2 regions of the Jutongia sp. genome follow, and region 2 is predicted to be linked to the other one. Evidence: predicted binding sites of a transcription regulator. Region 2 holds the regulator's gene; the other holds the start of a gene.
The links. Region 2 encodes NrdR, which represses ribonucleotide reductase genes. Its sites were predicted from a motif close to CACAANATNTTGTG; they were not measured.
Positions count from the first base shown of each region.

Region 1: the regulator NrdR is predicted to act here: its motif matches at 3,787-3,800, upstream of nrdD (anaerobic ribonucleoside-triphosphate reductase).

Region 1 is NZ_DBLXSO010000042.1:9,977-21,124, reverse strand. Features, by position in the region: T-box leader at 66-310, opposite strand; gene ACZLMD_RS09925 (putative ABC transporter permease) at 433-1,347, shown strand; gene nrdD (anaerobic ribonucleoside-triphosphate reductase) at 1,464-3,641, opposite strand; gene ACZLMD_RS09915 (Holliday junction resolvase RecU) at 3,843-4,379, opposite strand; gene ACZLMD_RS09910 (RluA family pseudouridine synthase) at 4,413-5,408, opposite strand; gene ACZLMD_RS09905 (hypothetical protein) at 5,457-6,026, opposite strand; gene ACZLMD_RS09900 (RsmB/NOP family class I SAM-dependent RNA methyltransferase) at 6,126-7,709, opposite strand; gene ACZLMD_RS09895 (GTP pyrophosphokinase) at 7,738-8,541, opposite strand; gene ACZLMD_RS09890 (M23 family metallopeptidase) at 8,561-9,346, opposite strand; gene proC (pyrroline-5-carboxylate reductase) at 9,423-10,214, opposite strand; gene ACZLMD_RS09880 (ASKHA domain-containing protein) at 10,316-11,148, opposite strand, start outside.
Region 2 is NZ_DBLXSO010000010.1:61,123-72,270, forward strand. Features, by position in the region: gene flgC (flagellar basal body rod protein FlgC) at 1-310, opposite strand, end outside; gene flgB (flagellar basal body rod protein FlgB) at 356-754, opposite strand; gene ACZLMD_RS03935 (GTP-sensing pleiotropic transcriptional regulator CodY) at 870-1,658, opposite strand; gene topA (type I DNA topoisomerase) at 1,744-3,816, opposite strand; gene dprA (DNA-processing protein DprA) at 3,856-4,950, opposite strand; gene ACZLMD_RS03950 (YifB family Mg chelatase-like AAA ATPase) at 4,947-6,503, opposite strand; gene nrdR (transcriptional regulator NrdR) at 6,622-7,074, opposite strand; gene ACZLMD_RS03960 (YlmC/YmxH family sporulation protein) at 7,145-7,411, opposite strand; gene sigG (RNA polymerase sporulation sigma factor SigG) at 7,474-8,250, opposite strand; gene sigE (RNA polymerase sporulation sigma factor SigE) at 8,345-9,091, opposite strand; gene ACZLMD_RS03975 (sigma-E processing peptidase SpoIIGA) at 9,109-9,927, opposite strand; gene ACZLMD_RS03980 (LTA synthase family protein) at 10,120-11,148, opposite strand, start outside.

The DNA of each region.
Region 1 (11,148 bases), on a different contig from region 2:
ACGGAGTTTTATCTGCCAAACATCCTTTCAGAAAATATTTCAGCAAATAAAAACCCGCCTCTACTCTTAGAGACGGGAGAATATTCTCACGCGGTACCACTCTTATTCATGAATATATCATGCTCTCACAGGTACAAGAAAAACAGAATCCAATACCTTTCCCCTGTAACGGTGGGAGTCCGTCCAAATCTACTATCGTTCAACCGGCAGCTCCAAGGCGAGTTCACTGTTTCACATCAACTGTTTCGCATCAACCAACAGCTTTCTGTATGAGGCTTCGACAGCTACTATTCCTCTTCTTCGCTTTTGATACCAAATACTATAACACAAACCGTTCCGCTTGGGAACCCCCAATTTGATTTTTTCTCTCATTTCCTGTAATATACTTCATTATAACAAAAGCGAAACGACATAAATATATGAGGTGAAGATATGTTTTTAGGCTTATCATGGTATTTTATTCTGATGGATTTTTATTTATACAGCTTCTTTGGCTGGATCTACGAATGTTCCTTCTGTTCTCTGAAGGAGCATAAGGTGATCAACCGCGGTTTTCTGGTCGGACCACTACTGCCGCTCTACGGCTTTGGCGGAACGATCGTGTATGTGTTTCTGCGTCCTCTGGAGCCGCACCCGTCCCTGCTGTATCTGGGCGGCATGCTTCTCGCCACGGCGATTGAGTATTTTACCTCATGGGGTATGGAGAAGCTGTTCCACGCACAGTGGTGGGATTACAGCCGGGATCCTTACAACTTCGAGGGACGCATCGCACTTGTACCGTCCATGTTCTGGGGCTTCCTTTCCCTGCTTGCGTTTGATTTTCTGCAGCCGGCAGTCTCATCGATCATCAATGCGATTCCTTACCGCACCGGCATGATCCTTCTGATCGTTGTCACCGTGATCGCCGCCTGTGACCTGACATACACCGTAATCTCAACGATCAACTTCCGCAGCCAGCTGGAGGCTCTGTACCATTTCCGGGACGAGCTGGTGGCACAGCTTGAGGAGGAACGCTTCAGCCCGCTGCGCCAGACGATCTTCTCAAAGATCCACACGCAGAACGAACGTGCCGAGAACTTCCTAAAACGTCTCGAGGAACTGAAGGCAAACCATATCGGCGAGGATTCCAAGCTTGCCGATATCGAGGCTCGCTTCCGCGAATACAAGGAACGTCATGCTGCTTTCCAGAAAAAGAATCCTTTCTTTGGCAATAAACGTATCATGCAGGCGTTCCCTACTTTGAAGTTTATCCCACAGTCTATCCATAAAACGGGACACAAGCGGATTGCGATCCGCCTGAAGGATTTCCTGTTGCAGACTTCCGAAAATGAGCATTCCGAAAAGTAAATCTTAGTCAGACAAGCATACCGCAGTATTTCAAAAGCTCCGGCAGACCGGATCACACATTCCCCATTCTCGGGAAAGGTGATCAGCCGCCGGAGCTTTTTGGTTTCAAATTCTATTTACAGATGGAGAACTCTTTCCTTGATCTCCTGGGTTCTTCCCTGATTCCAGAACTGCGTTCCGATGTATCCGCAGGTTCGTCTTGCAACGTTCATTTTGTTCTGGTCAGTATTGCCGCAGTTCGGACATTTCCAGATCAGCTTGCCATCCTCATCGGTGACAATCCGGATCTCGCCGTTATAGCCGCATTCCTGACAGTAATCACTCTTGGTATTTAACTCTGCATACATGATATGCTCGTAAATATACTGCATCACGCTAAGTACCGCATCGATATTGTCCGTCATATTCGGCACCTCGACATAGCTGATCGCACCGCCCGGAGAAAGCTCCTGGAACTGCGCCTCAAACTTCAGCTTCTCGAATGCATCGATCGGCTCTGTCACATGTACGTGATAGCTGTTCGTAATGTAGTTCTTATCGGTCACACCCTTGATCACGCCAAACCGCTTCTGCAGACACTTGGCAAACTTATAGGTTGTGGACTCGAGCGGTGTACCGTAAAGGCTGAAGTCAATATTCTCCTCTTCCTTCCACCTCGCACATGCCGCATTCAGACGCTTCATAACCTCAAGTGCAAACGGAGTCGCACTTGGATCCGTGTGGGACTTTCCGGTCATATATCTTGTACACTCGCAAAGACCTGCATAGCCTAAGGAAATCGTAGAATAACCGCCGTACAGCAGCTTATCGATCGTCTCGCCCTTCTTCAATCTTGCCAGTGCGCCGTACTGCCAGAGGATCGGCGCCACATCGGACGGTGTTCCCTTGAGCCTGTCATGACGGCACATCAATGCCTTTTTGCAGAGTGCCATTCTCTCATCGAAGATCTCCCAGAACTTATCCATGTCTCCACCGGAGGAGCATGCAATATCCACCAGATTGACGGTGACAACGCCCTGATTAAATCTTCCGTAATACTTCGGTTTATTATTCTCATCCACATAAGGCGTGAGGAAGGAACGACAGCCCATGCATGGATAGCAGTGGCCCTCACCGTTCTTGTCAACCTTGAGCTCAAGCATCTTCTTCTCGGAAATATAATCCGGCACCATTCTCTTTGCGGTACACTCTGCGGCAAGCTTTGTCAGATACCAGTACTTACTGCCCTCTCTGACATTGTCTTCCTCCAGCACGTAGATCAGCTTCGGGAATGCCGGTGTGATATATACGCCCTTCTCATTTTTGACACCGAGAATACGCTGTCTTAAGATCTCCTCTGTCACAAGTGCCAGATCATCACGCACCTTGCCCTCCGGCACCTCGTCCAGATACATAAACACCGTAACAAACGGTGCCTGTCCGTTGGTGGTCATCAGCGTGATCACCTGATACTGAATCATCTGTACACCTTTCTTGATCTCATCAAGAACACGAAGCTCGGCAACCTTATTGATCTGCTCCTCCGTTGCATTGACGCCGGATGCCTCAAACTCCTCCCGCACGATCCGGCGGAACTTCTGACGACTCACATCGACAAACGGTGCCAGATGTGCCAGACTGATGCTCTGTCCACCATACTGGGAGCTGGCGATCTGGGCGATGCTCTGTGTCGCTATGTTACAGGCGGTTGAGAAACTCTTCGGCCGCTCAATCGCAGTCTCGCTGATCACAGTGCCGTTCTGCAGCATGTCCTCCAGATTCACAAGACAGCAGTTGTGCATATGCTGTGCAAAATAATCAGAGTCATGAAAATGAATGACTCCCTGTTCATGTGCATGAACGATATCCTCCGGCAACAGAAAACGCTTGGTGATATCCTTGCTGACCTCTCCTGCCATGTAATCCCTCTGAACACTGTTGACCGTTGGATTCTTGTTGGAATTTTCCTGCTTGACCTCCTCGTTATTGCACTCGAGAAGACTTAAGATCTGGTCATCCGTCGAATTGGACTTTCGGACGAGGGCTCTCGTATAACGATAGGTGATATACTTTCGCGCCAGTGCAAATGCACGCTTGTTCATGATCTGGTTCTCCACCATATCCTGAATCTCCTCCACGCTTGGTGAACGCCTCATCTCCAGACACATCTGCTCGACATTGTCTGAAATCTCCTGAATCTGCTGTAATGAAAGACGATCGCTTGTTGGGATCTCCTTATTAGCTTTTGTGATCGCTGCCGTGATCTTTGTGATATCAAAGACTGTCTCTGTCCCGCTTCTTTTTATAATTTTCATTCTCCTCAACCTGCCTTATCTGATAACGATATACATAAAATTGTGACCCGGTATTCCTTTCCAGGTCACAATAACAATGTTAGCATATCCAATGATACGTGTCAATATAAACATAGCAACATATTGTATTCTACAACAGTCTAACCACAATATATGGTATAATATCGCAAATCCCTGTATATTCGGGGCTTCGCACCATTTTCAGTCCTCTCTGCCATCCAGATCCCGCTGCAGCATCTCCAGATAATGAACAAATACCTCTCCCTGCACCCGGATACGGTAGCTCTGATCCAGCTCCTCCCGCCGGAAGCTTTTGCGTCCTCCCGCCTCTGCACGGTTCCAGAACCGCATCATATCCCGGTACGGCACATAATAATATTCATTGCAATGGCTGAAATAAATGATCAGAAATGAAATGCCATCCTGCTGTTCAAATTCGGTCATAAAATTCACCTGATGCTCATGAATATTCTGCAGCGGAAATGTATCGACCGCGCATTCCTTTGCATCAAAACAGATCGGGATTCCCTGTACATTTCCCAGATAATCCACGGTACTTTTCTGTTCAAAATACGCAAGTGTAATATGATGGTGTTCCTTGTCAAATTCCATCGGCGTGATCGGCGTTGGAATCTTCTGTACCAGTGCCAGCTTTTCTCTGCGGTACTTTTCATTGGTCATATTCAGGGATTCCTCCAGCATAGAACCTCGAAGTCCTCTGGAATTCCATGAAGCCATATTCTCTCCTGCCTTTCTTAGTGGGAAGCTGTCTTACCGGTCCGCGGCCGGCGCAAACCCCATCCTCTCGAGCACATTCTTAAATTTCGCCGGCGGCTCTGCCTGAAAGCTCCTTCCATGATAGGTCTGTGGCAGAATGTCTGCATCCCCAAGCTTTAACTGCCATGCATGCAGAAGCTGGCTGCGCAGATGAAATGTTTTCTCTGCCTGTCCTCCCGGAATACCGTACTTGGTATCCCCCACTGCCGGATGACCGATACTTGCCAGATGCGCACGGATCTGGTGGGACTTTCCGGTGATCAGGTGGATCTTTAACAGCGTGTATGCTTCTCCCCCCCAGCGGACGGTCTGCAGCGGCTTATATTTCGTCTCAATCTCCACTGCACCCGCCTCCGGTCTGCGAAGCACCATAACCTTATTTTTCTTTTCGTCCTTTTTCAGATAACCGTGGAGGCTCTGCTCCACCGACAGTGCTCCATGTACAAGACAGAGATAATATTTCTCCAGTGCTCTGGTGCGAAACATCTCATTCATCCACTGAAGACCGCGCACGCTTTTGCCCGCCACAACAAGACCACTGGTGTTGCGGTCAAGACGGTTGCAGATGCCGGGACGGAAGGTTTGTCCTGATGTCTGTCCCAGATAATCCCCCAGCCACTCCACAAGAGAATAATCTTTTCTGTCCGCTTTTTGGGACAGAACACCGACCGGTTTATTTAACACAAGAATATCGGAATCCTCATAGACAACCTCGATCTTCATCTGTGGCTTCTCCGGCTGTTTCGCATTCTCCTCACGGGCTGTACTCTGCTTGCGGAAGCCATCGATCGTGTCATCGGCAAGATACAGTGTAATCTCATCCCCCTCAGCAACCTTCTCGGAACCATCTGCCTTTTTGCCGTTGAGCTTAATGTTCTTCTTGCGCAGCATTTTATAGAAAAAGCTCCGCGGAGCAAGCTGCATATATTTCGCCAGCATACGATCCAGCCTCTGTCCCTCTTCCTGGACACTTACTTTTAATACGCGCATTTATCTCTCCATTCTGATCTGCTCTCTGTTCATTGCTTTATCCGTTTTCTATACGATCAGTGACCGGATATAGGAATCTACATTTTCTGCCTCGTCCTCTGTCACCGCATGCTCCTGCATCCGCTCTGTCTCCTTGCGAAACAGCTTCTCACTGGTGACGATCTGCACCTGAAAATCGCCCCACTGGTGTACTCCGTTAGTCAGATAGTTCCGGATATATTCTACGTCCTGACCACTCTTGCCGACCAGTGCGATCACATGACCGGCTCCCACAACCGCAAAATCCAGATTCATCACCTTCTCCGGAGAAGTGATCACAAGATCCGTATACAGCTTCACATCCGGCAGACCATTTGCCTGAACGCACTCCTTTGCCTTCTCGTAGCGTTCCCTGCTCACACTGTGATATGGAAATAATACGATCAGTGCGACAAGCTGCTTCGCCCACGGAAGCACACAAAGGATCGCAAGCACCGTAAAAATATTTGCCCTCGACATTTTGTTCAGTAACAGTCCGACTCCAAAGATTGCCAATGCGATCACAATGATCGCAATTACCATAATGATCTTCCGTTTTTTCTTCTTGTTGATATACTCAAAGCTTCCTTTTTCCAGCATAATTTTCCTCCATTTTGTCTTTTTCGCGATCAGCGGATATAAGCTTGTCCCGTCCGCAAAACGGTACGTCGATTTCCTTGCCGGTGTTGTGCGTCTGTTTTACTGCATGCGCCAACCGGGATAATATTTGTTCTTCAAGGTACCGGAACCATTGCACTTGCACCAGCCCAGCGGAAAACCATCCACACACACCAGCACATAGCCCTTGTCCATGCAGTCGGAAAGGATTGTTTCACCCTTCAGATACCGCACGGCACGCTCGTCCGAGGCGGTAAGATTGATCCGCTGCACATAATCCTCCTGCCTCATTGCCAGCGCAAGCTGCGCAGACGGCTCGAACCTGCCGTTCTTGTCTGTTCCAAAGATCAGACCGCCAGACACCATCCGAAGACCTTTCATCTCATTCTGATGCAGTGCTTCGATAAGGTAGGTGTCCTTTTTCCGGGACAGATCCTTTTCTGTAAATGGTGCTGACGAAGACAGCGATTTAAAAAAGCTTTCCGGCTCCTCCTGCCCCTTCCGTCTGTCTCCCAATCCACGGTCGCGTCCATCATCCCTGCGGGAGGATTTCTTCTTTCTGCCTTTGCTTTTCTTAGCAAAGGTGTTTTCCTCACGCGCTCCGTTGCCGGTCTCATCCGCAAAGGAGGTGATGCACTTTCCATCCGCTCCAACACCGGTCTCTTCCGCAAAGGAGGTGATGCGCTTTCCATCCGCTCCAACACCGGTCTCTTCCGCAAGCGAGGTCATGCGTTTTTCATCCGGATCTCCCGCCTTGTGCAGAAGCACTGCAAAGTGACCTTCTCCTCCGGCACGGTGCGGAAAGATACGAACGCATTTGCGTAAGCTCTCATCACCGCCGTCGATCCACTCCGGCATACCTTCTGAGTAGCCCGGACAGCGCTCCACATCACAGATCATCATGTCCGGATGCCTGTCCAGGAAGGACTGAATCATCCCCTCATCCTCCAGCGGAGAGAATGTACAGGTAGAATATACCATATCGCCGCCTTCCACCAGAAGACGGTATGCCTGCTCCAGGATCTGCGTCTGGATCGGCACATAATATTCCGGTCCGTGTGCAAGCCAGCTTTTAACCATGGACGGATCACGACGAAACATTCCCTCTCCGGAGCATGGTGCATCGATCAACACCTTGTCAAAAAACTCCGGCAGTGTATCTGCCAGCTTCTCCGGTGTTTCGGCAGTCACAACCGCATTCGTGGTTCCTGCCACCTGAAGATTCTTGGCAAGCGCCATTGCTCTGGAAACGCTGATATCATTCGCCACCAGAATACCGCTTCCGTCCAGCTTTGACGCAAGCTCCGTTGCCTTTCCTCCCGGTGCGGCACACAGGTCCAGAACACGGTCGCCCTTCTCCACCGGAAGCAGCTTTGCCGGGATCATGGCACTTGGCTCCTGTATATAATACAGACCGGCATAGTAATACGGGTGCTTCGACACCGCCGCACCGGTACTGTCATAATAAAAGCCCTTCGGTTCCCACGCCACAGGCTCCGATGCAAACGGACAAAGCTCTGCAAACTCCGTCAGTGATATTTTGTGCGTATTGACCCTGAGCGCCGTATGCGAGGGCTCCTCCATGCTTTTTATATAGTCCTGATATTCCTCTGCAAGCAGCTCTCTCATCGTATCCTGAAACTGCTGTGGTAATGTGACTGTCATCTGTTCGTTATCCTTCCAATCTCTTTGATCAATCTAAGCTCTGCGCCCGGTAAGACTCAGACAGCACATCGAGCTGACGGTTGAAACGCTCTAACAGCGCAACATCGTCTGACTGATATACCCGGAAAAACTCATCCTGTATCTTGCCAACCTCGCGCTTATTCATCGTCCGGTAAAGGTTCTCAATATTGTTCAGTATATCACTGACAATGCTTGCCCGCCGCCTGTTGGAATTCTGTGCATCCATGATCTCATCGCGCACTGACGACATTTCCATATCAAGTGCGTCCACCGCCTTGGCAGCACGAAGCAGACGTCCTCTGACCTCGTCCGGCATGTTTTCTTTGTATTTGTACTGCAGGGAATGCTCGATAATTGCCCAGAAGTTCATGGCAAGCGTCCGGATCTGGATCTCCACCTCCAGATTCTTCGGTCCGTTGATCGTCTGCACGGTATAGTACGCGATCACATGATAGCTGCGGTAACCACTTTCTTTGCTGTTCGTAATGTAATCCTTTTCCTTTTTGATGATCACATCGCTGCGTTTGCGGATGATCTCCACTACCTTCTCGATATCCTCTACAAACTGGCAGATAATACGGATTCCTGCAATATCCTCGATCTTTTCCTCCAGCTCCTCCATCGGCACGTTTTTACGCTGACATTTCTCGAGAATACTGGATATCTTTTTGACACGTCCGCTGACCTGCACGATCGGGCAATACAGTCCTGCATTGTGATGTTCCTCGATCATATGTTCAAATTTGACCGTCAGTTCATCGACCGCCTGCCGGTACGGATCTAATATTTCCCTCCACAGTTGAATTTCCATTGCCTGTCTCATCCCCTTTTCATAGTTTCGTTTCCAGACACCGCAAAAGCCGGTATGGGTCTATTGTTTTCTCTTCTCCGTTTTTGTCATAATAAACGCCAAAATGAAGATGCACCGGGAACTTTCCCCGTGTACCCTCCTGCCCGTATCCGGTGTCCCCCATATAGCCAAGCAGGGTTCCCGCCTTGACAGTATCTCCTTTTTGAAGACCTGCTGCGTACGAATCCAGATGTGCATAATAAAAATATAAACCTCCCGGACTCCGGATACCAACCCGGTATCCTCCTAACTCGAGCCATCCCATCTGCTCGACCGTACCATCCGAAACGGATTGCACCTCTAATTCTCCGGCATCGGCATCGACCGCCATAATATCAATCCCCTCATGACGTCTGCTGCCGCCGTAGCTTCTTCCCTCTCCATATCCATCATCAAAGCCCCAGCTTTTCGACAAACTGCCGTTTTGCTGTGAACCTCCTCTTTGCCGCAAACCACCGTTTTCCTGCTGTGTGCCGCCGCTTTGCCGTGAACCACCGTTTTCCCGCTGTGTGCCTCCGTTTTGCCGCGTACTGTCACTGCTTCGCACCGGAAAGCATCTGGCGTCCTGCCAGAGCTTCGGAAACAGTGCTTCGGCATCCTGCTTCCTAAGATCCTGCATCAGCTCCTGTGCATTGTCCATCCGGCTCTGCCAGCGGTTCTGATACTCCGCACACCAAAGTCCCGCCACGATCAACAAAGCGACCAGTCCTGCTTTGATAAGGATAACATATTTTCTGATATTATGATGCCATATATTTCTCTCCATGAACACGCTCCCCTGTCAACAAGGCTCGCAGACTCAATGTATATATACGACATCCATCCCATGATTATACCTTATGCTACATATTGCGGGACTTCTCCGCACACGCCTTCATGCACTCCATGACACTGCTGCGAAATCCCTTTTCCTCGAGCTTGCACACTCCGGCAATCGTTGTTCCTGCCGGGGAACATACCATATCCTTTAACTCACCCGGATGCTTTCCTGTCTCCAATACCATCCTGGCACTTCCGAGTACAGACTGTGCCGCAAACTGATATGCCTGCGCACGCGGCATTCCCTCTGCAACAGCTGCATCTGCCATCGCCTCAATAAACATAAAAACATATGCCGGAGAGCTTCCGCTGACCGCAACAACTGCATCCATCAGATGCTCACCAACGACCTCTGCTTTACCAAAGCCCCTGAACAGCTTGCAGACCTTCTCAGTCTCTTCTGTGCTTACCAGCTCCCCCGGGCAGAGTGCTGTCACTGCCTCCCCGACAAGTGCCGGCGTATTTGGCATAGTCCTGATCAGCTTAAGCGGTTTTCCAAAGGTATCAGCAAGCCACTGCAGCGATCTTCCGGCAACGATCGTCACGATGATCTGATCTTCACGGATCTCATCGCGAATTTCCTTAATGACCTGCTCACAGTAGATTGGCTTGATCGCAAGGATCACAATGTCTGCCTTTGCGACTTCCCTGTTGTCTAATGTGGTCTTTATTCCAAACTGCTCAGCCACTTTGTCTGCCGTCTTCTGCGTGGCAGAGGACGCAATAATATCCTCCGCCTGCAACAATCCCTTCTGAAGCATTCCTCCGATCATTGCAGTTGCCATGTTGCCTGCTCCGATAAATCCAACCTTCATATACTCTCCTTTCATTGTCCGCAAACATCGATGGTTCTGTATATTTGCAAACAAAACTGCTTGCCGGGTCGCTTCTGACCCTTGCATCCTATTGTTAATAACTACCACGGCACAATTGCCATGGCATCCATAAACTGCTGTTGAAATTCTTCCTGCTGTGCCAGCTCCACATGACCGGCATGGCTGCCGATCCATTCTGTCTGTTCAAGAAATGTCTCCGACAGAAGTGCCTGTGCAGCTCCTTTCCCGGCAGCATTCCCGGCAATCACAAGCTTCTCCGGTGCAATGTCCGGGAATAATCCTGTCAGCACAGCATTTCTCTTGGAAATGTGGCCGCCAAACACACCGGCAATATATAACGTATCTACCTGCGCCAGCGTGATCTCCTGCCGTCGTAAAAGCATCTCAATTCCCGCCTGCACCGATGCCTTGGCAAGCTGAAACTGTCTGATGTCCTTCTGGGTCAGATACACATGCTTTCCCTCCGGACTCTGATACAGCATAAAGCCTTTGTCGGTGATGCGCTCTGCAAGAAACGGTGGCAGCTTCTCCTCGCTCGGAGACTGCAAAAGATACCCATCCTGCCGTATCACATTACACTGGCGCAGAGCCGCTACTGCATCGATCAGACCGGAGCCGCAGATTCCCTTTACGAAAAGCGGTTCCCTGCCCGGTCCGGGGATCACGTCTAACAGAATGTTGCCAATCTGTCTGGCAATCTTTACACCTGCAATTGCTCCGGGTTCACCACGCATCCCCTGCTCGATCTGCGCTCCCTCAAATGCCGGTCCCGCCGGTGCCGAGCAGGTTGTGAGCCTGCCATGGCTGCTCAGTGCAATCTCTGCATTCGTACCGATATCAACAGCAAGCACATTGCCCGGCGCTTCCATGAAATTCAGTGAGCTGATCACCGCCACCGCATCCGCTCCGACAT
Region 2 (11,148 bases):
ATCCATTCTCATCCGCGTCCGGATTGGATGGATCGTATACCATCCTTCCTTCGGTATCCGTATCCTCCGTGATACGGCTGATCTTAACGCCATTGCCAACCTTTCCATACATTCCTGCCGCATTGGTCAGGGCATCGTCAAATGAATAGTATGCCTTTTCCTGAAATACGACTGTTTTGCGCTTATAAATATTGCCATCTGCATCGCGGGTAGAATTAACGTTTGCGATATTCTGTGATATCACATCAAGACGTGTCCTCTGCGCCGTCATGCCACTGGCACTGATATCAAATGATGAAAATACACCCATATTCTATAATCCTTTCCATTCGTATCATCCGGTCTGCTCTATGTATCAGTTACCGCTTCCGTTCTTGCAGACACTGCGCAGTCTCGAAAACTCCTGCGAAACCGAATCGAGCACCGTATAATACTTGATCTGATTCTGTGCCAGATAAGAATTCTCCGTGTCAATATCTACATTGTTTCCATCCAGACGATAGCTTACCGTGCTGTAATCCGTATATATACTGCCGTTGAGCAGATCAAGCTCCGCGTCTGCCACTGCATCATCCAGAGACTCTCCGCCGGTCAGCTGCTCCTCCAGATAACTCTGGAACGTCACATCCTTTCTCTTATAGGTCGGTGTGTCCGCATTAGCAATATTGTTGGAGATAACAGAATGCCGCAGCCAGCTTGCATCTGCGGTCTTCTCCAATATATTGATATAGTTAAATGCACCTGATGAAATCATCGAAAACCTCCTCGCTATATGTGAAAAGTATAAAAACAACAATATATGCCGTTATTATAAACCCAATTACACTACATATAATTATAAAGTAATTCATAAAAAATACAAGACCTATTTACAGATTTTGCTCTTCCATACAACTCCGGATCATCTCAGGCGTAAATCGTTCATTCAGCAAATGAATGCTCGTCCCCTTCATGCCGCCAGATTTTGTATTGATAATTCCCGCACTCTCACACTTTCTAAGTCCGTTTACGATCACCGATCTCGTTATCCCAACCTGATCGGCAAGACGGCTTGTCACAAGCATGTCGGAATCATTCTCTTCCAGCTCATCGAGCACATACAGCATCGCCTTTGCCTCAAGTCTGGAAAGCGTCCGTATCGCTGCCCGGACATCATTCTCTTTGTGCTGCTCCTCCGAGAGTTCTTCGCTTTCTGCCCGCTGCATAGCAAGTCCGATCACGGTCATCCCATACTCCATCAGGATAATATCATCAATCGAAAAGGCTCCTGCCTGACGATACACAAAAAGCGTTCCCAGACGCTTTCCTGCCATGTTGACCGGAGCCACCATTGCCTGATAATCCTGTACGCCCTCAAATGAAAAACCTAATGTCATCAGATTGACATTCTCCTTCGTGGAGAGAATATTTAACATCCGTTCGTGGATCTGCCGTTCAAAATAGCTTCCATAAGCAACTCCTCTCATCTGCGGGATCACGGGGATCTCCTTGCGAAGGCGCATCCCAAGCACCTTCCCCTTACGGCTGAGCAAAAGCACATTGACCTCCATCTCCTGAGAAAGCATACGACAGAAATCGTTAAAATCTACCTTATCCGACTCCTGACGGTTTAACAGACGGTATATTTTCCGCGTTTTATCCAATAATTCCAAACTCATAGTAAATCCCTGTTCCTTCTCCATTGGCAAGCCTGCAAATGCTTAACCATAAACGTATCTGTAATATGCACCCCTGCATAAAAACTTAGTCTTCCTTCGGCTTCGCCTCAACATATCCGCACTTTTCATCCATACAGACAAGCTTGCTTCCCTTCTCTAACATAAGACCACCGCACTTCGGACACTTCTTTACAGACGGCTTCTGCCATGTCATAAAATCGCACTCCGGGAAATTCATGCAGCCAAAATATCTTCTGCCCTTACGGCTCATCTTCATCACAAGATCACCGCCGCACTTCGGACAGTCCACACCGATCTTCTCAAAGAACGGCTTCGTATTGCGGCACTCAGGGAATCCCGGGCAGGCAAGGAACTTCCCGTGTGGTCCGTACTTAACAACAAGATTTCTGCCGCATTCCTCACAGATCACATCGGTCACCTCGTCCTCGATCGTAATCTCCTCAAGTTCCTTCTGGGCAATCTCCACTGCCTCTTTCAGATCCGGATAGAAGTTTTCGATAACGGTTTTCCATTTTACGGTGCCATCCTCAACACAGTCCAACAGTCCCTCCATGGCTGCCGTAAAGTTAACATCCACAATACTCGGGAATGACTTCTTCATGATGCTGTTGACCACCTCGCCAAGCTCTGTCACATACAGCTGCTTCTGCTCCTTCGCCACATAATGACGGTTGATGATCGTGGAGATCGTTGGTGCATAGGTGCTTGGGCGTCCAATACCAAGCTCCTCCAGCGTCTTTACAAGGGATGCCTCAGTAAAATGTGCCGGTGGCTGTGTAAAATGCTGCTTCTTCTCCAGATTGTCCACTTTCATGGCTGCACCCTTCACAATATTCTTGGAGAGTGTCTTCTTGTCAACCTTATCCTCATCGGTCTGGTAAACATTCAGATAGCCCTGGAATACCACTTTGGAGGAGGAAGCCGTAAAACGATATTTATCGGAATCAATCTTTACAGAGGTCGTCTCATACTTTGCCGCTGCCATCTGACTCGCAATAAAACGCTTCCAGATCAGCTGATACAGACGAAACTGGTCTCTGTTTAAGGATTCCTTCACCTGAGCCGGTGTCAGATCAATATAGGAAGGACGAATTGCCTCATGCGCATCCTGAATCTTCTGTCCGGACTTCTTCTGTGCCGGATCACCTGCTAAATATTCCGCCCCGTAATTCTCGGTAATATAATCCTTCGCTGCTGCCTTTGCTTCCTCACTGATACGTGTGGAATCGGTACGAAGGTATGTGATCAGACCGATGGTGCCTCTGCCTTTCACGGCAACACCTTCATAAAGTCCCTGTGCCAGACGCATCGTCTTCTGTGTTGAGAAGTTGAGTGTCTTAGCCGCCTCCTGCTGCAGTGTACTCGTTGTAAACGGCAGTGGAGACTTCTTGGTACGCTGCGATTTCTTGACATCCTCCACCTGGAAGCTTGACTTTTGCAGAGAAGCGATGATCTCATCCATCTCGTTCCCGGTTTCGATCGTCATTTTCTTGGAATGTGTTCCGTAAAACTCCGCATTGAGCGGCTTCTTCTCGCCATCCATATAAAAATCTGCATTTAACGTCCAGTATTCCTTGGAAATAAATGCATTGATCTCGGCATCTCTGTCGGAAATGATCCGCAGTGCCACGGACTGCACACGACCGGCACTTAAGCCGCGCTTCACCTTCGCCCACAGAACCGGGCTGATCTTATAACCCACAAGACGGTCAAGCACTCGTCTTGCCTGCTGTGCATCGACCAGATTGGTATCGATCGGTCTCGCCTGCTTGATTGCCTGCTTAACGGCATTCTTGGTAATCTCATTAAATGTGATACGGCTTGTATTTTTGTTTTCCAGCTTCAGTGCGGTCATCAGATGCCACGAAATCGCCTCTCCCTCACGGTCCGGGTCAGTTGCGAGATATATCTTATCTGCCTTTTTTACTTCTTTACGAAGCTTCGCCAGCAATTCTCCTTTTCCACGGATGGTAATATACTTCGGCTCAAAATCATTGTCTACATCAATTCCAAGCTGACTTTTAGGCAGATCCCTGACATGTCCATTGGACGCAACGACTTCATATGAACTTCCCAGAAATTTTTTAATTGTCGTCGCCTTTGATGGTGACTCAACGATAACAAGATTTTTGGCCATTTCCTACATACCATCCTTTCAAATTGCAGGCATAGGTGTCTACAATACTATTGCATAATACTGGTTTCCAATCTGCTTGATGACTCCCTTCATTTCGAGAGAAAGCACAAGCTGCATGATCCGCTGCACAGGCAAACCCGACATCCGGACCAGCTCCGATATATGAATCGGCTCTAAACCTAAATAAGAATACACTATTTTTTCAGACGTTTCAAGCATTACCTCACATTTTTTCTTTCGGACGGACGCATCCTCGTCCAGAAAAATACCTAATCCGTCAAGAATATCCCTCGTCTGTGTGACAAGAAATGCCCCGTTTTTGATCAGGCTGTTACTCCCCTTGTAGCATGGGTCATAAATGCCTCCGGGTACGACAAACACGTCCTTTCCCTGCTCCAGTCCAAGCTCCGCAGTAATCAGTGATCCGCTCTTTTGTCCCGCCTCGATCACAAGGATTCCGTCGGATAATCCGCTGATGATCCGGTTTCTCATTGGAAAGTTACCGGGATACGGCGGCATCCCCGGACTAAATTCCGAGATCACACCTCCGTTCTCCTGCATCAGCATATAACTCTCGATATGGTTATCCGGATAGCACCGGTCAATGCCACAGCCCAGCACACCATAGGTTCTTCCGCCTGCCACCGTAAGAACACCTCTTTGTGCTGCAATATCAACTCCCCTTGCCAGCCCGCTGACAACTGCGATCCCGTTTTCCGCAAGCTCTCTTCCGATCTGCTTTGCCGTCTCCATCCCGGCGTGGCTCGCATTTCTCGCCCCCACCACCGCCACGGACGGCACATGCTCTGACGGAAGACTTCCTTTATAATATAATGCATACGGTGGATCTGCAATATGGTGAAGCTTTGCAGGATAGTCCGGATGGGTGACGCAGGTAAATAAAATGTCCCTGCTGCAAATGCTGTCCCACCGCCTTTTGATCTGCTCGCGGTTTCTCGAAACAATCAGACGGTCAATGTCCTTCGTCCGCAGTCCGGCAACCTGCGCCAGTGCTTCCCTATCCGCTTGAAAAACCGCCTCCGGCTCTCCAAACACCGAAAGTATTGCCTGTATCTTGCGGCAGCCGATTCCCGGGATCGATGAGAGCCAGAACTCGTACAGTTCCTTCGTCATGATGCTCCCCCCTCTCCCCAGTATCTGCGGTCAATCGAACGGTAAAACACAGCCTCTGCAATATGCTCCTGTCCAATCGTTTCACTTCCCGCCAGATCAGCAATGGTTCGTCCAACTTTTAAAATCTTATGATAGGCTCTCGCACTAAATTCCATTTTCTGAAAGATATCTTTGAGATATTCTGCAGCCTGCGCCGACATCACACAATACTCTCTGATCTTGTGCGGCGTCAGATCACTGTTATGGCAAAAGCTTTCATTTCGGTATCTGGCAAACTGCAGCTTCTGTGCCTGTTCCACACGACGGCGGATGATATCAGAAGACTCCGGCTCACACCGCCTGTCTCCTTCTTTCCACTCCAGATGGCGGTATTCTAACGGCATTGTCTCCGTGCAGATATCAATGCGGTCCAACAGCGGTCTGCTGATCCTTCCGAGATATCTTCTGACCTGTCCCGGGGTGCAGCTGCATTTACTGCGATCCGGATACCAACCGCACCGGCACGGATTCATTGCTGCCATCAACAGTGTGTGCGCCGGATAACGACAGCTTCCGCGAAGCCTTGACACATTGACCCAGCCGTCCTCCAGGGGCTGTCTTAACACCTCCAGCGTGTTGCGTTCAAATTCCGGCAGTTCATCCAGAAACAGGACACCTCCCGAGGCAAGACTGATCTCACCGGGTCTCGGATAAGTACCTCCCCCGATCAGTGCCCGCTGGGTTGCCGTGTGATGCGGTGACCGAAACGGGCGTCTGCGCACCAGTGGCGTCTCACCGGAAAGAAGTCCCGCCACGCTGTATATCTGTGAAATCTCCATCTGCTCCTCAAAGGTCATCGTCGGCAATATACCGCTCATCCTGCCTGCGATCATTGACTTACCGGAGCCCGGCGGACCGATCAACAGCAGATTATGCATGCCGGCTGCTGCGACCTCTGCAGCCCTGCGCGCTGTCTCCTGACCAAGCACCTCCTTAAAATCCGCCCCTGTCTCCCAGACAGACTCTCCATTGTGTTGTCCCCGGTAAACATGATTGTCTAGCATATCCTCCTCAAGCAGATCGATCACCTCTCGAAGCTTCTTCACACCGATCACATTCATTTCCGACACTACCGAAGCTTCCTCCTGATTCTCGGAGGACAGAATGCAATAGCTTATCCCCTGTGAAAGTGCACCGTACACCATTGGCAAAACTCCGCTCACCGGGCGCACTTCGCCCTCCAGGCTCAGCTCCCCGATCAGCAATATATTACTGAAATCTGATTTGGAAATATAGCCGTATGCCGATAACACCGCCACGGCAATGGCAAGATCATACCCGGTTCCATCCTTCCGGATGTCCGCAGGCGAAAGATTGACCGTAACTCTCCGTGGAGGAAAACGAAAGCCCGTATTCTGTAGTGCAACGCGAACACGCTCCTTCGCCTCCTTGGTCTCCGAAGAAAGGTCTCCAACCAAAGAAAAAACAGGCAGTCCATCGGATATGTCTGCCTCGATCTGAACCATGTGGCCCTCAATGCCCTGAACCGCCACACAAAACGTCTTACTGTACATACTGACTCCTTTCACTCTCCGCAAAAGAAGCTTCCCCTCAATATATATTTTCGTATTATAACACCCACAGTAACAAAAAACAATCCCTGTTATGTAATCGGGATTGTTTTGTGATTCATTATTTGTCCAGGATCTTCTTGATCTCATCCATAAATATGCTGACATCCTTAAACTCACGGTAAACCGATGCAAAGCGCACATACGCAACCGGATCCAGCTTTTCAAGATGATTCATCACAAGCTCTCCTATATAGCTGCTTGGAATCTCACGCTTCTCCTGATTAAAGATCTCTGCCTCCACCTGATCGACCAGCGCATTCATCTGATCGATCGACACTGCGCGCTTATGGCAGGAACGGAACACACCGCTCTCGATCTTCGTTCTGTCATAACTCTCCCTGCTCTGATCCTTCTTGATCACAACAAGCGGGATTGCCTCCACCTTCTCATAGGTAGTGAAACGCTTTCCACATTTATCACACTGTCTTCTGCGCCGGATCGATGCATTATCATCTGCCGGGCGTGAATCAATTACTCTTGTATCGTCCTCCCCACAATACGGACATTTCATGCCGGTTACCTCCATCTTTTGTTCTTAGCAACATTATCGTTCAAACCGTCCAAAAATGCAAGCAGTTATTTTACTCTTCCCACTGACATTTCTGCAGACACTTTTCCCGCTCCACTTCCACAAGGATCACATCCGTGCCGATCCGTTTGATCTGCTCGTAAGGAACAATATATTCCTGATCTCTCCCCAATATGCCAAGCACCTTGCAGGGACCCGGAATGATCAGACTGCAGATTCTCCCTGTTTTCTTTTCAAAATCTACATCGCAGACATTTCCGAGCCGTTCCCCGTCACAGATGTTGATCACTTCCTTTTCCCGAAGCTGTGACATTCTCATATGGCATCCTCATTTCTGGACAAAAGCCGGTCATTTGTATTATTTTATGCGCTGCCTTCCAATCATGTGAGGTAATTTTTCATGGATTTTAATGCTCTTTTTTCCAGACGACTGACCTGTGCCTGGGATATCTGTATCTCCTGTGCCACCTCCATCTGCGTTTTCCCTTCGAAATAACGAAGCTCTATGATCCTGTGTTCTCTCTGGCTTAAGCGGTCTATCGCTGCTTTTAATGAAATCTGCTCAACCCATTTATCCTCCTTGTTCTTTTTATCACTGATCTGATCCATAATGTAAAGATTATCGCCGCTCTCCGCATAGACCGGCTCATATAAAGATACCGGGCTCTGGATCGCGTCCAGTGCAAAAACAATATCCTGCGCAGGAATATCGAGCTTTGCGGCAAGTTCCTCCACCGTCGGTTCCTTATCCGACTCCTTCATCATAGCTTCCTTCGTATAGATTGCTTTGTAAGCAGTGTCGCGGATCGAACGACTCACCCGGATGCTGTTGTTATCCCGCAAATACCGGCGCACCTCTCCGATGATCATCGGCACTGCATAGGTACTAAATTTCACATTCAACGTTGTGTCAAAATTGTCAATTGCCTTCATCAGACCGATACAGCCGATCTGAAACAGATCATCCACGTTTTCACCGGAACCGGAAAATCGCTGGATGATGCTTAGCACCAGTCGTAGATTCCCCTTGATAAATCTTTCTCTTGCCTTTCGGTCACCCTCCTGTATCTTCCGGAATAATTCCACTTTTTCTTCATTCGTCAATAATGGTAACTGAGAGGTATTCACCCCGCAAATCTCTACTTTATACATTGCCATGAGCGTTCTCCATTCTGCGAAAGAATTTCTGTGATTGTGCAGCACCGGCATGATATCACCGGCTATGTATGTAGGATTTGCGATTCCGCCTTTTTTATACCTGTTCCAGACGCATGATTTCTTTTTTCAGACGCTTCATAATCTTTTTTTCCAGCCTTGAAATATAAGACTGCGAGATTCCAAGCAGATCTGCCACCTCCTTCTGTGTCCGCTCCGCCCCGTCCTTTGTGTTAAGTCCAAAGCGAAGCTCGATGATCATGCGTTCCCGCTCTCCGAGCTTATCTAACGCCATCCGCAACAGCTTGCGGTCCACCTCCTCTTCCAACCCCTTTGAGATTGCATTCTCATCAGTGCCGAGAATATCTGACAGCAATAGTTCATTGCCATCCCAGTCAACATTTAACGGTTCATCGATCGACACCTCCATTTTCACCTTATTGTTGCGCCGCAGGTACATTAAGATCTCATTTTCAATGCATCTCGAGGCGTAGGTTGCAAGCTTGATATTTTTCAGCGGATTAAAGGTGTTGATCGCCTTGATCAGACCAATTGTACCGATAGAGATCAGGTCCTCAACACCGATCCCGGTATTGTCAAATTTCTTGGCAATATAGACGACCAGCCGCAGATTATGTTCGATCAGTCTGCTTCTTGCCTTCTGATCCTGCTCCGTGCCAAGCAGCCCAAGGATTTTGCTTTCCTCCTCCCTGCTAAAAGGTGCCGGCAGGATCTCCGCCCCTCCGATATAATGGATCTCTCCCCCCTTTTTGGGGAGAAACCATCCCCGCAGTTCGGGCATGATACGCAGTTGAAACTTATTTGGCATACTTATTTTTATCATTTCTTCATCCTTTCTATTTACCTTCTTCCATACATAATAAGCTGAACGGCAGAATCTTCTGACAATTGCGGGCTGACCGCCGCAAGGAAGTTTCTGATTACAGAACCGTCCTGCAGGATCAGCAGCGGAATACGGTATGCCGGCAGCACGCCATCGCCCCCGATCGAATGATACGGGATCATGAGCGGACGTTTCTGTTCGGCAATCTTAAGCTTAAGCGCCAGACTCTGTGCCATGATCATTACACGTTCTCCGCTGTAGGGACTTACCAGACAGTTTCCGGTATCTAACAACAGCCGCAACGGATAACGCCTGCCATCCTCCAGCCCTATGATCCCGTCCATCGTGTTCACGCGCTTCTCCCCATGTCTGAGATAGCGTTCCATCACAAACAGTACAAAGAATACACCTGCTGCACCGGCAAAGACCATCCATATTCCGGGACTGCGCCACCTGCAGATCCACTCCCTGCACATATAGATCATCCCCCCGGTCACAAGACTGACCTGCAGCATTGCAAAAATATCCTTCAAGAGCTCCCGAAGCTGCTTTTCGTGAAATGTGATCTGAAGCATTTCCAGTGCTGTGAGAAGCGCGACCACCAAAAGAAACACTCCCGGCTGGTACATTTTCTGCATTTCTCCTGCCTTCCCCACGCAGTAACGCAGCCACAATAATACAAACAGCGTTTCCTGGCTGCTCCCCAGAAATGCTGCCACCACAAGACATCTTTTTTTGAGATATTTGCGCCGCAGCAATGCCGTCATCCCGATCAGAAACAGGTTCATTATGAAGTTCAGAACCAGATATACATCCCAATAAAACCGCATGGTCATCGCATTTATTACGTCATCTCCTTCCTGTCTTTTCTAAGGACAATTATATGCAAGCTCCTTCAAGAAAAATGTCAAATCAGGGCGAAAACAAAAAAAGTCGTGTCTGTCATCTCGACAAAACACGACTTTTCATTTGATCTTTATCACACAGTATTCCTTAGATCAGGTTTATCTGTGTATTTGTTCTGCACCCTACTGCGCATCTTCTGCCAGCGAGGTATCCTTAAAACGGACCGGATTGCTGCAGCTTAGCTTCACACTGTCCCCATTCTGAACCTCAACCACAAACGTATTCGGCAGTTTATCCGGCTCATAGGATTTGTTCTTATCCAGCTTACGTTCAGAGCGTTCCGGGATCTCCTTCAACTCAATCCGGTGTTCATCCAGCCACTTGGATTCGAGTTCCTTTCCATCAAATATCACCTTACAGTACGGGGTAAAATTCTGACCATGAACGATCACTTTACCGTTCCTTACCGTGACGTTCTCAAGCTTAACAGGCTGCGTTCCCATTTGCAGATCTGTTGCCTCAAACGGAGCCTCACCTCCATATGCATAGTTCTCTCCATAAAGAAGATCATATTCTAATGTCCTTAAATTCTCCTTATAGCGGTCACTGCTCCGATCTGCCTGCTGATGATACTTTGTGATCAGTCCCTGATGGATCCCAACCTGATCAAGCACCTCCGAATAGAGCTGATATGCTGTCAGATCCTGATCCTTCTCCTTCAGTCCGTAATTATTCCAGACAATATACTGTGTCTCATACAGACTTCCGTCATTCAGATCCTCATTGGTAAGCTCAAGGCTTGGCAGATGATCTCCATACAACACAAGCACAGTCGGCTTCTTACGCTTCTCCAGCGCACTGATCAATCTGCCGATCATCTGATCAACCTCATTGATCTCATTGACATAATAGCGGTAACTGTCCTCTTTGCCCTCCGGAGAATTATAGACCTCGATCGGATCCTTGGCATCCGGATCGACATCATTATATTTTCCGTGGCTCTGCACCGTAATCCCAAAGGTAAAGCACGGCTTCTCCCGGTTAGTGTTCAATGTCCTAAGAATCTCATCCACCATCACATCATCCTTCACCCAGCCATTCGGATTCAGGGTAATGTTATTCATATACTCCACGGATGTGAAGCTGTCAAAGCCGAGATTAGAAAAGACCTTGTTACGACCGTAAAATGTCGCTGTATTATTATGAACTGC